DNA from 4 places in the Bacillus sp. 0209A genome. Region 3 is predicted to be linked to each of the others. Evidence: riboswitches for the same ligand, from Rfam matches in the RefSeq annotation. Region 3 holds a riboswitch; each other region holds the start of a gene.
What was found. A riboswitch is a leader RNA that binds a small molecule or an ion and turns the genes downstream of it on or off. The one in region 3 is predicted to bind thiamine pyrophosphate.

Region 1: linked by a shared signal. The riboswitch ahead of V6D44_RS02770 (Ykof family thiamine-binding protein) and the one ahead of tenA (thiaminase II) in region 3 are both predicted to bind thiamine pyrophosphate.
Region 2: linked by a shared signal. The riboswitch ahead of V6D44_RS01610 (acetylornithine deacetylase) and the one ahead of tenA (thiaminase II) in region 3 are both predicted to bind thiamine pyrophosphate.
Region 4: linked by a shared signal. The riboswitch ahead of thiC (phosphomethylpyrimidine synthase ThiC) and the one ahead of tenA (thiaminase II) in region 3 are both predicted to bind thiamine pyrophosphate.

What each region holds. Positions count from the first base shown of each region.
Region 1 is NZ_JBAIZV010000001.1:676,411-679,621, forward strand. Features, by position in the region: gene V6D44_RS02760 (sensor histidine kinase) at 1-238, opposite strand, end outside; gene ykoG (two-component system response regulator YkoG) at 242-928, opposite strand; TPP riboswitch at 1,030-1,142, shown strand; gene V6D44_RS02770 (Ykof family thiamine-binding protein) at 1,237-1,839, shown strand; gene V6D44_RS02775 (ECF transporter S component) at 1,841-2,440, shown strand; gene V6D44_RS02780 (ABC transporter ATP-binding protein) at 2,427-3,211, shown strand, end outside.
Region 2 is NZ_JBAIZV010000001.1:406,650-409,860, reverse strand. Features, by position in the region: gene sigG (RNA polymerase sporulation sigma factor SigG) at 1-303, shown strand, start outside; gene V6D44_RS01615 (ABC transporter ATP-binding protein) at 451-1,245, shown strand; TPP riboswitch at 1,258-1,359, shown strand; gene V6D44_RS01610 (acetylornithine deacetylase) at 1,445-2,725, shown strand; gene V6D44_RS01605 (YlmC/YmxH family sporulation protein) at 2,808-3,053, shown strand.
Region 3 is NZ_JBAIZV010000001.1:826,575-829,785, forward strand. Features, by position in the region: gene thiO (glycine oxidase ThiO) at 1-622, opposite strand, end outside; gene tenI (thiazole tautomerase TenI) at 606-1,223, opposite strand; gene tenA (thiaminase II) at 1,201-1,908, opposite strand; TPP riboswitch at 1,991-2,099, opposite strand; gene V6D44_RS03640 (monovalent cation:proton antiporter family protein) at 2,162-3,211, opposite strand, start outside.
Region 4 is NZ_JBAIZV010000001.1:1,120,281-1,123,491, reverse strand. Features, by position in the region: gene V6D44_RS05130 (hypothetical protein) at 134-331, shown strand; partial or broken gene V6D44_RS05125 (Type 1 glutamine amidotransferase-like domain-containing protein) at 625-1,327, shown strand; TPP riboswitch at 1,387-1,494, shown strand; gene thiC (phosphomethylpyrimidine synthase ThiC) at 1,626-3,211, shown strand, end outside.

The DNA of each region.
Region 1 (3,211 bases), 150 kb from region 3:
CAACACGGACCATGCCGTTTGCCGGAAGATAGGCCTGCAGCATGTCCTGCAAAGCCACTCCTTCTGTTTCAGCAGCATGCAGTGCTTCGGCGATGTTACTGGTCTCATCTGCAAGCCGGGCCGCATCCGTTGATGTCAGGGCGGATGAAAAAATGAGATAGACCGCGGTATGGACCAGAATTAATAACAGTAACAGCGATAGTGATGTGTATAGATGAATCTTGGTCTTTAGCTTCATTTTTTACCCCTTAATGGCATAGCCAACCCCGCGAATCGTATGGATCAGCTGTTTTTCGTAAGGATAATCCAACTTTTTTCTGATGTATCTGATGTAGACGTCCACGACATTTGTATCACCAATATAATCAAATCCCCATACTGAGCTTAAAATCTGCTCCCGTGTCAGCACTTGCTGCGGATGCTTCAGCATATAGACGAGCAAATCAAATTCCCGCGGCGTTAATTCCACCTCTTTGTCTCCGCGTCTCACTTCACGTGTTTTTTCATTCACCCGTAAGTCGTCATAAGTAAGAAAGGTGTCAACATCTTTTGTTTTTGTCCCGTTTTGGCGCAGTGCCGCCCTGATTCTGGCAAGTAATTCTTCAATTTCAAACGGCTTTGTGACATAGTCATTGGCACCGATGTCCAGTCCAGTTACCTTATCAGGCACACTGTCGCGCGCCGTTAATAAAATGACAGGTGTTTGCGAATCCGTTTTTCTCAAGCGGCGCAGCACCTCCAGGCCGCTAAGTCCCGGAAGCATAACATCAAGAAGCACCAAGGTATACCCGCCTTCCGCTGCCGCATTCAGCCCTTCCGTACCATTGTGTTTCATGGTAACGCTGTAACCTTCATACTCCAATTCAAGCTGAAGCACTCTGGCGATTTTTTCTTCATCTTCCACAATTAATATGTGTCCTTTTTCCAAATCCGATCACTCTCTCCTGTCTCGATATGAAAAAAATAATTTCTTGGTTTACAAAATGATTCTTATCATCTATTATGATGTCAACATAAAAAATTGTATACGGAAAGCACTAGGGGTGCTGTTTTGGCTGAGATAAAGCGCGGGAGTAACGCGTTTTGATCCCTTATGACCCGATCTGGATAATACCAGCGTGGGGAAGTGCAGGTTGACCGAATGGTGTATTTTTTGTGCGCTTAATCGATCTCTTACTGCATATTCCCTTAGAATATGCAGTTTTTTATTTTACCAAAAAACAAGGGGTGAAAGAAATGGAGCAAATATGCGGTACAAGCAGAATCGCCGGTTTTCGGTTCTCTTTATATCCGATGACAGATGATTTTATCAATGTGATCAAGTCCGCACTGAAAAAAACCGACACATCTAAGGTTTGGACGAAAACCGACCATATCAGCACAGTCTTACGAGGATCAGCTGATCATGTATTCGATGCAGCCAAAGCCATTTATCTTAACGCGGCAAACAGCGAAAAACACATCGTCATGAACGGCACGTTTTCCATCGGATGCCCGGGCGACACACAAGAAGATACATATCTTTCCGCAGACGATAATCGTGTCAATGAAGATGCTGTCCGGAGCCTGAACGCGGAAGCGCCATGCCAATTTGCCCTTTATCCAATGAATGAGCCGGATTATATGGAGTTGATCATGGAAGCTGTCGACATTGCGAAAGCAGAAGGCACCTTCGTACAGGGTGTCCATTACGCGAGTGAGCTTGATGGGGATGCGCATGACGTATTCAGGACATTGGAAGCCGTTTTCCGCATGGCTGAAAAGCAAACAAAGCACGTAACCATGACTGTGAATCTCTCGGCTAACAGTCCATCTAGAAAAAACAGAAAGCAGGGATAAAATGAAAAGCTGGAAAGTAAAAGAAATTGTCATTATGTCCGTTATCAGTATCGTTTTTGCCGTGGTTTATTTATTATTTACGCATTTTGGAAACGTACTTGCAGGTATGTTCGGTCCAATCGCTTATGAACCGATTTACGGTATTTGGTTTATCGTTTCCATCATCGCCGCGTACATTATTCGAAAACCCGGAGCGGCGCTTGTTTCTGAAGTCATAGCCGCTCTCGTTGAATGCCTGCTGGGAAATCCATCTGGCCCGATGGTCATCGTCATCGGCATCGTTCAAGGTCTCGGAGCTGAAGCTGTATTTCTCGCGACGCGCTGGAAAGCATACTCTCTGCCTGTACTTATGCTGGCAGGAATGGGATCTTCAGTAGCCAGCTTTATCTATAATCTATTTGTTTCTGGCTATATTGCCTATTCACCAGGTTATCTTCTCATTTTGCTTATGATCCGTCTTGCTTCCGGCGCACTTCTTGCGGGACTTCTCGGGAAAGCTGTCAGCGACTCTCTCGCGTATACGGGCGTGCTAAACGGAATGGCACTCGGAAAGGAACTGAAAAAGAAACGGAAACGGGTATCAGAACATGCAAGCCTTTGATAAGCTCCTCACGGTTGACAGGCTCAGCTTCTCTTATGAAGAAGACGAGAAACCGGTTTTTCAAAACATTTCGTTTGAGCTTCAAAAAGGAGAATGCGCTTTATTGCTAGGACCGAGCGGGTGCGGAAAAAGCTCGCTCGCCCTTTGTTTAAACGGTCTCTACCCGGAGGCTTGCGACGGTACACAGTCGGGGCATGTATTTTTACTTGAAAAGCCGGTCACAGACCCTGGAGCCTCCGAAACAGTAGCCCAGTATGCCGGAGTCGTCTTTCAGGACCCCGATCAGCAGTTTTGCATGCTGACGGTGGAAGACGAAATCGCTTTCGGGCTGGAAAATCTGCAGATTCCGAAAGAAGAGATGACGGAGAAGATCGATGCGGTTTTAGAAAAATTACGTATTGCTCATTTAAAAGAAAAAACAATATCCACTCTGTCAGGAGGACAAAAGCAGAAAGTTGCGCTCGCCTGTATTTTAGCGATGGAGCCCGAGCTCATTATGTTAGACGAGCCGACTTCTCTTCTAGATCCTTATTCAGCGAGGGAGTTCGTTCACATGATGAAAGATCTTCAGCGTGATAAAGGCTTCAGCCTCCTTGTGATTGAGCATCAGCTTGATGACTGGACGCCTTGGGTTGAAAGAACGATCGTGCTGGACAAAGCAGGAAAAAAAGCGCTGGATGGCCGAACACAAGATCTATTTCAGCACGAAGCGGCAACCCTAAAGCAAATGGGCATCGCGATTCCAAAAGTGTCTGATCTGCAGAAAAAGCG
Region 2 (3,211 bases), 420 kb from region 3:
CTTGATGCCATTCAGGATCCGGTTTCTCTATTTGAACCGATTTATAACGACGGCGGAGACCCGATTTATGTGATGGACCAAATTAGTGATGAGCGCAATAAAGATTCACAATGGATTGAAGAGCTGGCTTTAAAAGAGGGCATGAGAAGACTGAATGATAGGGAAAAAATGATTTTGCGAAAGCGGTTCTTCCAAGGGAAAACACAAATGGAAGTAGCCGAGGAAATCGGGATTTCCCAAGCGCAGGTGTCCAGGCTTGAAAAAGCGGCTATCAAACAAATGAATAAGAATATCCATCAATAATGTAAAGCCTTTAAAACAATTTTTGTTTTAAAGGCTTTCTATTGATTTCGGACGGTTTACGTTTTGGAAAAAATAAGGTATCCTAGTTCGTACGAAGTTTTATGAAAATTTAAATAATTATAGAAGGCAGTAAAGAGGAGGACCACGATGATTTTGCAGCTTGACAATGTCTCATTAAAACGAAATGGGAAATGGATACTGAGGGATATCCATTGGAGGGTGGAAGAAAAGGAAAATTGGGTGCTTTACGGACTGAATGGCGCCGGAAAGACCGCACTGTTAAATATGCTTTGCTCATATTATTTCCCAACATCGGGCAAGATGCAGGTGCTTGGCCATGAATTTGGCAAAACAGAGCTTGGGGAGAAGCTCAGACGGAAAATTGGCCTCGTCTCAGCGGCTCTTCAGCAAAAATTTTATCCGGCAGATTCAGCATTTGAAATTGCTTTGAGCGGCGCTTACGCTTCAATTGGATTATATGAAACACCAAGTGCGGAAATCAGGGAAAAAGCGATTGGTTTGTTAGAGGACTTGGGAGCGATTGAATATGCCGACCGCCGCTATGAAACCCTTTCTCAAGGAGAAAAACAAAGAGCTTTGATTGCAAGAGCGCTAATGGCGGATCCGGAGCTGCTGATACTGGACGAACCGGTCACAGGGCTGGATTTTATTGCCCGGGAAAAGCTGTTAGACACGATTACATACATTGCAAACAAAGAAAATGCGCCATCGATCCTTTATGTGACTCATCATGCGGAAGAAATTTTGCCGGTCTTTGACAAAGCCCTTTTGTTAAAACAGGGAGAGGTCTTTAAATCCGGAGAAATAAAAGAAATGCTTACTGATCACATACTCTCGGCTTTTTTTGATACGCCAATCCATGTATTATGGAATCAGGGTCGGCCGTTTTTAACAAGAGCCGAGCCGATAACAAATGCCTGACAAACACATACAGACTCATCCTAGGGGTGCTTTTCGAAGCTGAGAGAGACATTGTCTCAACCCTTTTGACCTGATCTGGATCATGCCAGCGGAGGGAAGCGGTGAAAAAGCGGAGTACATAGGACTCTGTCTGTTTTTATCGAGCCGTTTCATAACATATGAAACGGCTTTTTGATTTTTAAGAAAGGAGCGGATCACATTGAATCAACAAATAGACTCTCTGATCAAAAAGGCGGAAGATCAAAAGGGGGACCTGATTGAGCTTGCAAAAACGCTGATTTCTTATCAGACACCTGCTCCGCCTGCAAGGAATACAGACGGCGTCCAGTCATGGATTGCAGGGTTTTTACATGACATGGGATTCTCGATCGATAAATGGGACGTGTACCCGGGAGATCCCAATGTAGTGGGTCTTCTTAGAGGAATGGATTCAGCCGGTTATCATAGCCTGATCATCAATGGCCATGTAGATGTTGCAGAGGTAAAAGAGAATGAGGATTGGGAGCATAATCCGTTTCACCCAATTGAAAAAAACGGTTTCTTAATCGGACGAGGCGCTTCAGATATGAAAGGCGGGTTGGCGTGTGTGCTGTTTGCGGTCAAATTGATTCGTGAAGCCGGCATTGAACTTCCCGGTGATTTGATTTTGCAATCGGTGATTGGGGAGGAAGTCGGAGAAGCCGGCACGCTTGAATGCTGCAAGAGGGGCTATCATGCTGATTTTGCAGTTGTCGCGGATACGAGCGATATGCATATTCAAGGCCAAGGAGGTGTCATTACAGGCTGGATCGAAATCAAAAGCAGTCAAACGTTTCATGATGGGACGAGGCGGAATATGATTCACGCAGGAGGAGGCACATTCGGGGCAAGCGCAATTGAAAAAATGGCAAAAATCATTGCGGGACTCGGTGAACTTGAGCGCCACTGGTCCATTATGAAAAGTTACCATGGCTTTAAACCCGGCACAAATACCATTAATCCGGCTGTTATTGAAGGCGGCAGACATGCGGCTTTTATAGCGGACGAGTGCCGGCTGTGGATTACGGTCCATTTTTACCCGAATGAAACCCATGACCAAGTGGCAGCTGAAATAGAAGATTACATCAACCGGCTGAGCGACAGTGATATTTGGCTTAGGGAAAACCGTCCTGTTTTTAAGTGGGGAGGCTCATCTATGATTGAAGACAGAGGAGAAATTTTTCCGGCACTGGAAGTTGACCCCAGCCACCCAGGCGTCTTAGCGCTTACAGCGTCTCATGAGGAAGTGAAACGGGAGCATCCGGTTATTGACGTTTCTCAATCCGTTACAGACGGGGGATGGCTGTTTAATGCCGGGATTCCAAGCGTGATCTACGGTCCTGGCGATCTGCACAATGCACACTCTGTGAACGAGGAGGTATCGATTGAGCAGCTGGTGGATTACACAAAAATCATGCTCGATTTTATCATTAGATGGTGCAGCGGTAAAAAAGAACAGTAACCATGAAAATTTCTTCTTGCTGACAAGGTTCAGCCCGCCCATTCATATACTTGAAAAAAGGACGGAAAAAGGACGTGATGGAATGATCAGCATCTCAGAATTTCAGGTGAAGGATGTTGTCAATGTCTCAAACGGGAAAAAGCTGGGGAGCATTGGCGATATCGATATCAATGTGACTACTGGTAAAATTCAGGCGATCATATTAGGGGGGAATGGGAAGGTTCTCGGATTTTTTGGAAAAGAAGAGGAATTAGTCATTCCATGGCGAAATATAGTAAAAATCGGGGAAGATGTGATCTTGGTCCGATTAAGTGAACCGCATGCATAAACCTGCTTGTCTGCTGCTGATTGGAAAATGCCGGAAGTCTCGTTTCTTCCGGCACATTTCATTTAGAAATATGCAAATCGGCGCTCAACGAATGCAGAAAGATGTGGTAAAATAAGTGGGAAATTCCGCTTTTTTAAATGTTTGTCGAAAGGTTGGAT
Region 3 (3,211 bases):
TTCCGCTCCACACCCCGCTGGCAACCGCGACATAATCCGCCGATACGTTACCATTCGGTGTCTCGATGGACAGCACTTCACCGTCACGGTCGACATGCATGACGGGAGTATGCTCAAAAATCTCCGCGCCAAGCGCTTTCGCTGCTTTCGCATATGCCTTGCAAACGAAATAAGGCTCAACATGCACATCATCCTGAATAAAGGATGCCCCGGAAATGTCACCGGACGTATACGGCTCTATTTCTAAAACTTCTTCTTTTGTATGCCAGCTGACTGATTCCAAATCATCCATCTTCCTCAGCCGCAGCACGTCTTCTTCAGAAAACGCCAGCTTAAACATACCGCCGTTATGTCGCCTGATATCAATACCGGATAATGGGTAAAGCTCTTCTCCAAGACCTTTGTACAGACGCTGGCTGTGCATGGCGAAGTCAAAAAACGCGTCACGTTCCTCGCACTCGGCATGAGCGCCCAGCATTCCGGCAGCGGCACTTGTTGTTCTGCCGCCCATTGTCCCGCTTTCAAACAATGCGATTGTTTTGTTTTCCTTTGCTAAATGATAAGCAATCGCGGAACCAATAATCCCGCCTCCAATGACTACTGCATCATAATGCCTTTTCATAGCGCATCTCCTTTAGCTTACGGGAATATCGTCTGGCAGCTTCCAAAGGGTCAGCGGAAGAGAAAATTCCTGACATGACAGCGATGCCGTCTGCTCCCGCTTGTTTTACGTCTCTTAATCTGTCCGGTGTCATGCCGCCGATGGCCATAATCGGGATGGACATCCGCTGTTTGATTTCTGACAGCAAGGACACACCTCTGCCTTCAAGACCCTTTTTGCAATCCGTTTCAAACACATGGCCGAACAATACGTAGTCCGCATCTTCCTTTTCTGCTTGAACGGCTTCCTCCAGTGAATGCACCGACCGCCCGATATGAAGGTGAGGAAATCTGGCTCTGACCTGCTTCGGTGAAAAGCTGTTGCTCGGCAGCTGCACGCGATGAATAGATGAAAAAAGTGCAATATCCACTCGCCCATTCATGACCAATTTTCGTTTATCTCCCCCGCCTTCAGAAACAAGCTCAAGCAGTTTCAAAATGTCAGCCGCCGATTTAGACCGTTCTCGAATGTGAATGTAATCAACTTCATTCTGAATCGCTATGATGACTCTCGCTAACGTTTCAACCGGCTTGCAGTCATCAGTTATGGCGTGAAGCTCCAAATTCCTCCACCTCTTTTATGCCGCGGTCGGACCAGCCTTCTTTTCGATTGGCCATTCCCCAAAATTGATACTCATAGAAGCTTGAAATAACAAAATTCTCTTTCATCTTGGCACGCACTTCCTCCGTGCTGTTTTCCGCCAACTCATCAAAGCGGTTGATTTGCTCTTCGACCTGCTGTCTGAACCAGTCACCGCCGTATGTGCTGATCCACTTCTGATAAATCGGATGCCCCGGATCACATGTCAGCAATTTCTCGCCAACCTCGTAATACAGCCAGTAGCATGGCAGCAGGGCCGCTAAGATCTCAGCAAAATTCCCACTCAAAACCGAACGGTACATATGGGATGTATAAGAGTACGCTGTAGGAGACGGCTTAAACGCCTTACGCTCTGCCTCACTAATCTCCAACAGCTCCGCAAACTCGCGGTGAAGCGCCATTTCCGCCTCATATGTACCTTGGGCGTGGCTTGCCATGCGGCCCGTTGTATAAAGGTCCTTCGCATAAGCGGCACCGAACGATTGTACCTTTGCAAAATGCGTTAAATAATAAGAATCCTGAAGCACATAGTATTTAAAACGGTCAATCGGAAGCGTTCCGTCACCGATTCCCTGAACGAAAGGATGGACAAAGCTCCCTTCCCACCATTCTGCGGCTGCGTTACGGCATTCTTCTGAAAAATTCACACGTCATTCCCCCTGTCTGATAATTAAAAAAAACCACTTTCCCGCAAGGAAAAGTGGTTTGGAATTGGCATAGTAAACTAACACAAATACCGCTCCACTTCCCTACGCAGGTCTGAACCTGTTCAAGTTATGAGGGTCTAAAAGTCACACTTTTATCTCAGCCCTTATGAAGGACACCCCTAGTGGTTATACGAATACATATTGAATTGTTGTTGCACCTCTATATTAACACGAATCCCTATTTGGTCAAGGTTTATCCTTCTAATGTTTTCTTAAGTTCCATTACATACACCCTAGACCCGGTGACAATTAAGCGGTCTCCCAGTTTCAGCCTTGTATCCCCATGAGGAACGATGCTGTCCACACCTCTAAAAATCCTGACAAAGATGACGTCTCCTGTAAAAGGGAATTCCCGTAAAATCACACCGTCGTACGTGCTGTTTTCCATATTAATTTGATACAGAGAAGACTCTTCGTTCGTGAGCAGCTTCATGACACCAGGCGCTTCTATTAGCGCGCGAAGCAGTGTTTTTGTCGACAGCAGCATAGAAAAGATGTTAATTCCCTGCGCCTTCAAAGTTGCTTCATTCTCGGGTGATCCAACGCTGGCAATGACTCTTTCTGTTCCTTTTTCTTTTGCAAGTAACGCAATGTCCGCATTCATGTCTTCATTCCCAGTCGCGACAACCAGGATATCTGCATCAAAAATGCCGAGTGATTCAAGCGTCTGGTGTTCATAGTCAGAGATGGCTTCAACGGTAAATACTGATTCTGACAGTTTTTCCTCCGCATTCTCTTGATAGACATGCACAACACGCACGTCATACTCCTCTTCCGGCAGTTCAAGAGTAACAGGCAATGTCATTTGGTTTGCGCCGATAAACGTAATTGTCTTTTTCTCCTCCGGTTGCTCTTCCCGTGTGTATAATTTTTTAAATAAGACCGGCGAAAAAATACTGGCAATGACGGCTACTAACGTCAGCGCTCCTGACATATTTGCGCTGATCACGTGAAGCTGCTGTCCGATTGTCGCAGCGGCAATCACGAGCGAGAGCGTTGATGTCAGCAGGAAACCAGACGCCAAAATGGTTCGTTTATCATACCACTTCTTCAAGTACAGGACAGGAATGATTTTGCTGACTAACAGCGCCAAAAGCAGAAGCGGGATCATGATTAAAATTTTCGGATCTTGGAAAAGGGTCCAAATATCGAGCTTCACACCGACCATTACAAAGAAAATCGGAATTAAGAACCCGTAGCCGAATGAATCCAGCTGCTGAACAAGTTCTTTGTTTGGCGAAAG
Region 4 (3,211 bases), 290 kb from region 3:
CCCTTTTTCTTTTTCTCAACAGATATACGTAAGAAGAAGGGAAAAAGATTCATTTGATTCGTACTTTTTTCCTATTATTCGTCCGTACTAGGGACAGACTAAGAATAATTTAAAGCAAAGGAGCGGAGTTGAAATGAATAAAGAAAGTCTGGTTGCTGATGAATTACATAGAATGTTTTTGGCTGGTGAACTGCAAATCACGGTAGAAGAGGATATAAACAATATTTCCGAAAGGCTTAGAAATGGTGATCTCAGTTTAGACTCATTAAGCGGTGAAGACGCATTTATAAAAGAAACGGTAAACGAGGCTTTACAAAGAGTGGAGCAATAAAAGGAAGAGACGGTGTCCCATAAATGAGACACCGTCTTTTTTTATGACTTTGTTACAGTTCTCTATGAAATGAACAACTGTAACTAATTGTTCATGCAACACTTTCTGAGTTCTGGGTTTGCGAGTTCTGTTACTGCGCAATTTTTATTTTATGCTGGTTTTGGTTGCTGTTAGGTTTGATTCGGGCTATAAATCATCGTTAGGAATTTTATGTTCTAGCTCTTTCTGATAAAAAAATATTTAGCCTTGTGTCATGCTATAATGAATAACAAATTTTGTCGGGGAGTGGGATGATGAAACAGATTATTGCGATGGGAGGGGGCGGTTTTTCGATGGAGCCGGAAAATTTGTCCCTCGATCGATATATCATGAATCAATCGGCACGGAAGACGCCTCGTATTTGTTTTTTGCCGACGGCAAGCGGTGATTCCCAAAACTATGTTCAGCGGTTTTATCATACATTTCAAACACTGGATTGTGTGCCGTCTCATTTATCCTTATTTAAGCCGCCGTCAACAGATTTAACTTCTTTTGTTATGGAAAAGGACGTGATTTATGTTGGCGGGGGGGAATACGCGGAATATGCTTGTGCTATGGAAGGAGTGGGAGCTGGATCTTATTCTCAGAGAGGCGTGGAAGAACGGTGTGGTTCTAGCTGGATTAAGTGCCGGTGCGATCTGCTGGTTTGCAGAAGGGGTGACGGATTCAGCCGGACCGCTGACAAGTATGAAAAGTTTAGGTTTTTTGCAAGGAAGCTTTTGTCCTCATTATGACGGTGAGAAGGATCGGAGACCGATATACCATCAGCTGATATGTAACGAATTCTTGTGCGAGGGCTATGCGGCGGACGATGGAGCGGCTCTTCATTTCATAAATAATCGGCTATTTCAGACAGTGAGTTCAAGACCGGGTGCAAAGGCATATCGGGTAACGAGGGGTGAACATGAAATATTTGAAACCCCGCTGCCGGTTAAATATTTGGGGCGAATTAGCTGAATATTTTATATATTCCTCTTTTTTTTAGGTTGGTTTTATGTTAAGATGAGTCCGAAATCAATAGTTACTGGGGGTGCCCGTTTTCGGGCTGAGAGAGAAGGTAAGCTTCTTAACCCTTTGGACCTGATCTGGTTCGTACCAGCGTGGGGAAGTAGAGAAATTGTTTTTATTATTGTCGTGCTGGGCAATAATAAGTTTCTTTCTGACTTTAACCGGGTTCATTCATTTGAATCCGGTTTTTTGTGCTGGTTATGGGCTTGATTTTGTCCTTTCAAACGAAGAGAGGGGAAGATTAGTGATGCAAAACAATTCAGTGCAGCAAGCCAACATTTCCATTATGTCGAGTTTTTCGGGGAGCAAGAAAGTGTATGTGGAGGGTTCTTCTTCGGACATCCAAGTGCCGATGAGGGAAATCGCATTGAGTCCGACGACAGGGGCGTTCGGCGAAGAGGAAAACGCGCCTGTGCGTGTTTATGATACAAGCGGACCGTATACCGACCCCGATGTGACCATTCATATTCAAGAAGGGCTAAAGCCGCTCCGCCAAAAATGGATCACGGAGCGCAGCGATGTTGAACAATATGAAGGACGAGCTATAAAACCAGAAGATAACGGTTATAAAAAAGTAAATCCAAACGTAAGCTACCCAGGACTAAAGCGGAACCCGCTGCGGGCGAAAGCAGGTCAAAATGTCACACAAATGCATTATGCCAAAAAGGGGATCATTACACCTGAGATGGAGTTTATCGCAATCCGCGAGCATGTGTCTCCCGAATTTGTCAGAGATGAGGTAGCAAGCGGCCGGGCGATCATTCCTTCAAATATTAATCATCCTGAAAGCGAACCGATGATTATCGGCCGGAATTTTCATGTGAAGATTAATGCGAATATCGGGAATTCAGCGGTTACCTCATCTATAGAAGAAGAAGTGGAAAAAATGACGTGGGCCATTCGCTGGGGAGCGGATACGATGATGGATCTTTCTACCGGGAAAGACATTCATACGACGCGTGAATGGATTATCCGCAATTGCCCCGTGCCTGTGGGAACTGTTCCGATTTATCAGGCGCTTGAAAAGGTAAACGGCGTAGCGGAGGATTTAACGTGGGAGATTTACCGTGATACGCTGATCGAGCAGGCAGAGCAGGGGGTGGATTATTTTACGATTCACGCGGGTGTTTTGCTGCGGTATGTGCCGTTAACCGCCAAACGGACAACGGGAATCGTGTCACGCGGGGGAGCGATTATGGCACAGTGGTGTCTGGCTCATCATCAGGAAAGCTTTTTGTATACTCATTTTGAAGAAATCTGTGAAATCATGAAAGCGTATGATATTGCTTTCTCTCTTGGGGACGGGCTTCGCCCCGGATCAATCGCTGATGCCAATGACGAAGCGCAGTTTGCTGAATTGGAGACTCTCGGAGAATTGACGCAAATTGCCTGGAAGCATGATGTTCAGGTGATGATTGAGGGACCAGGGCATGTGCCGATGCATAAAATTAAAGAGAACGTCGATAAACAAATGGACATTTGTAAAGAAGCGCCTTTTTACACCTTGGGACCCCTGACGACAGATATTGCGCCGGGCTATGACCATATTACTTCAGCGATCGGAGCGGCGATGATCGGCTGGTATGGGACAGCCATGCTTTGTTATGTAACGCCGAAGGAGCATTTGGGGCTGCCTAATCGTGATGATGTACGTGAAGGAGTCATTACATATAAAATTGCTGCGCATGCCGCTGACCTTGCCAAAGGGCATCCCGGAGCGCAAATAAGGGATGACGCTTTATCGAAAGCCCGCTTTGAATTCCGCTGGCGAGACCAGTTTCATCTATCTCTTGATCCGGAAAGAGCGCTTGAATACCATGATGAAACCTTGCC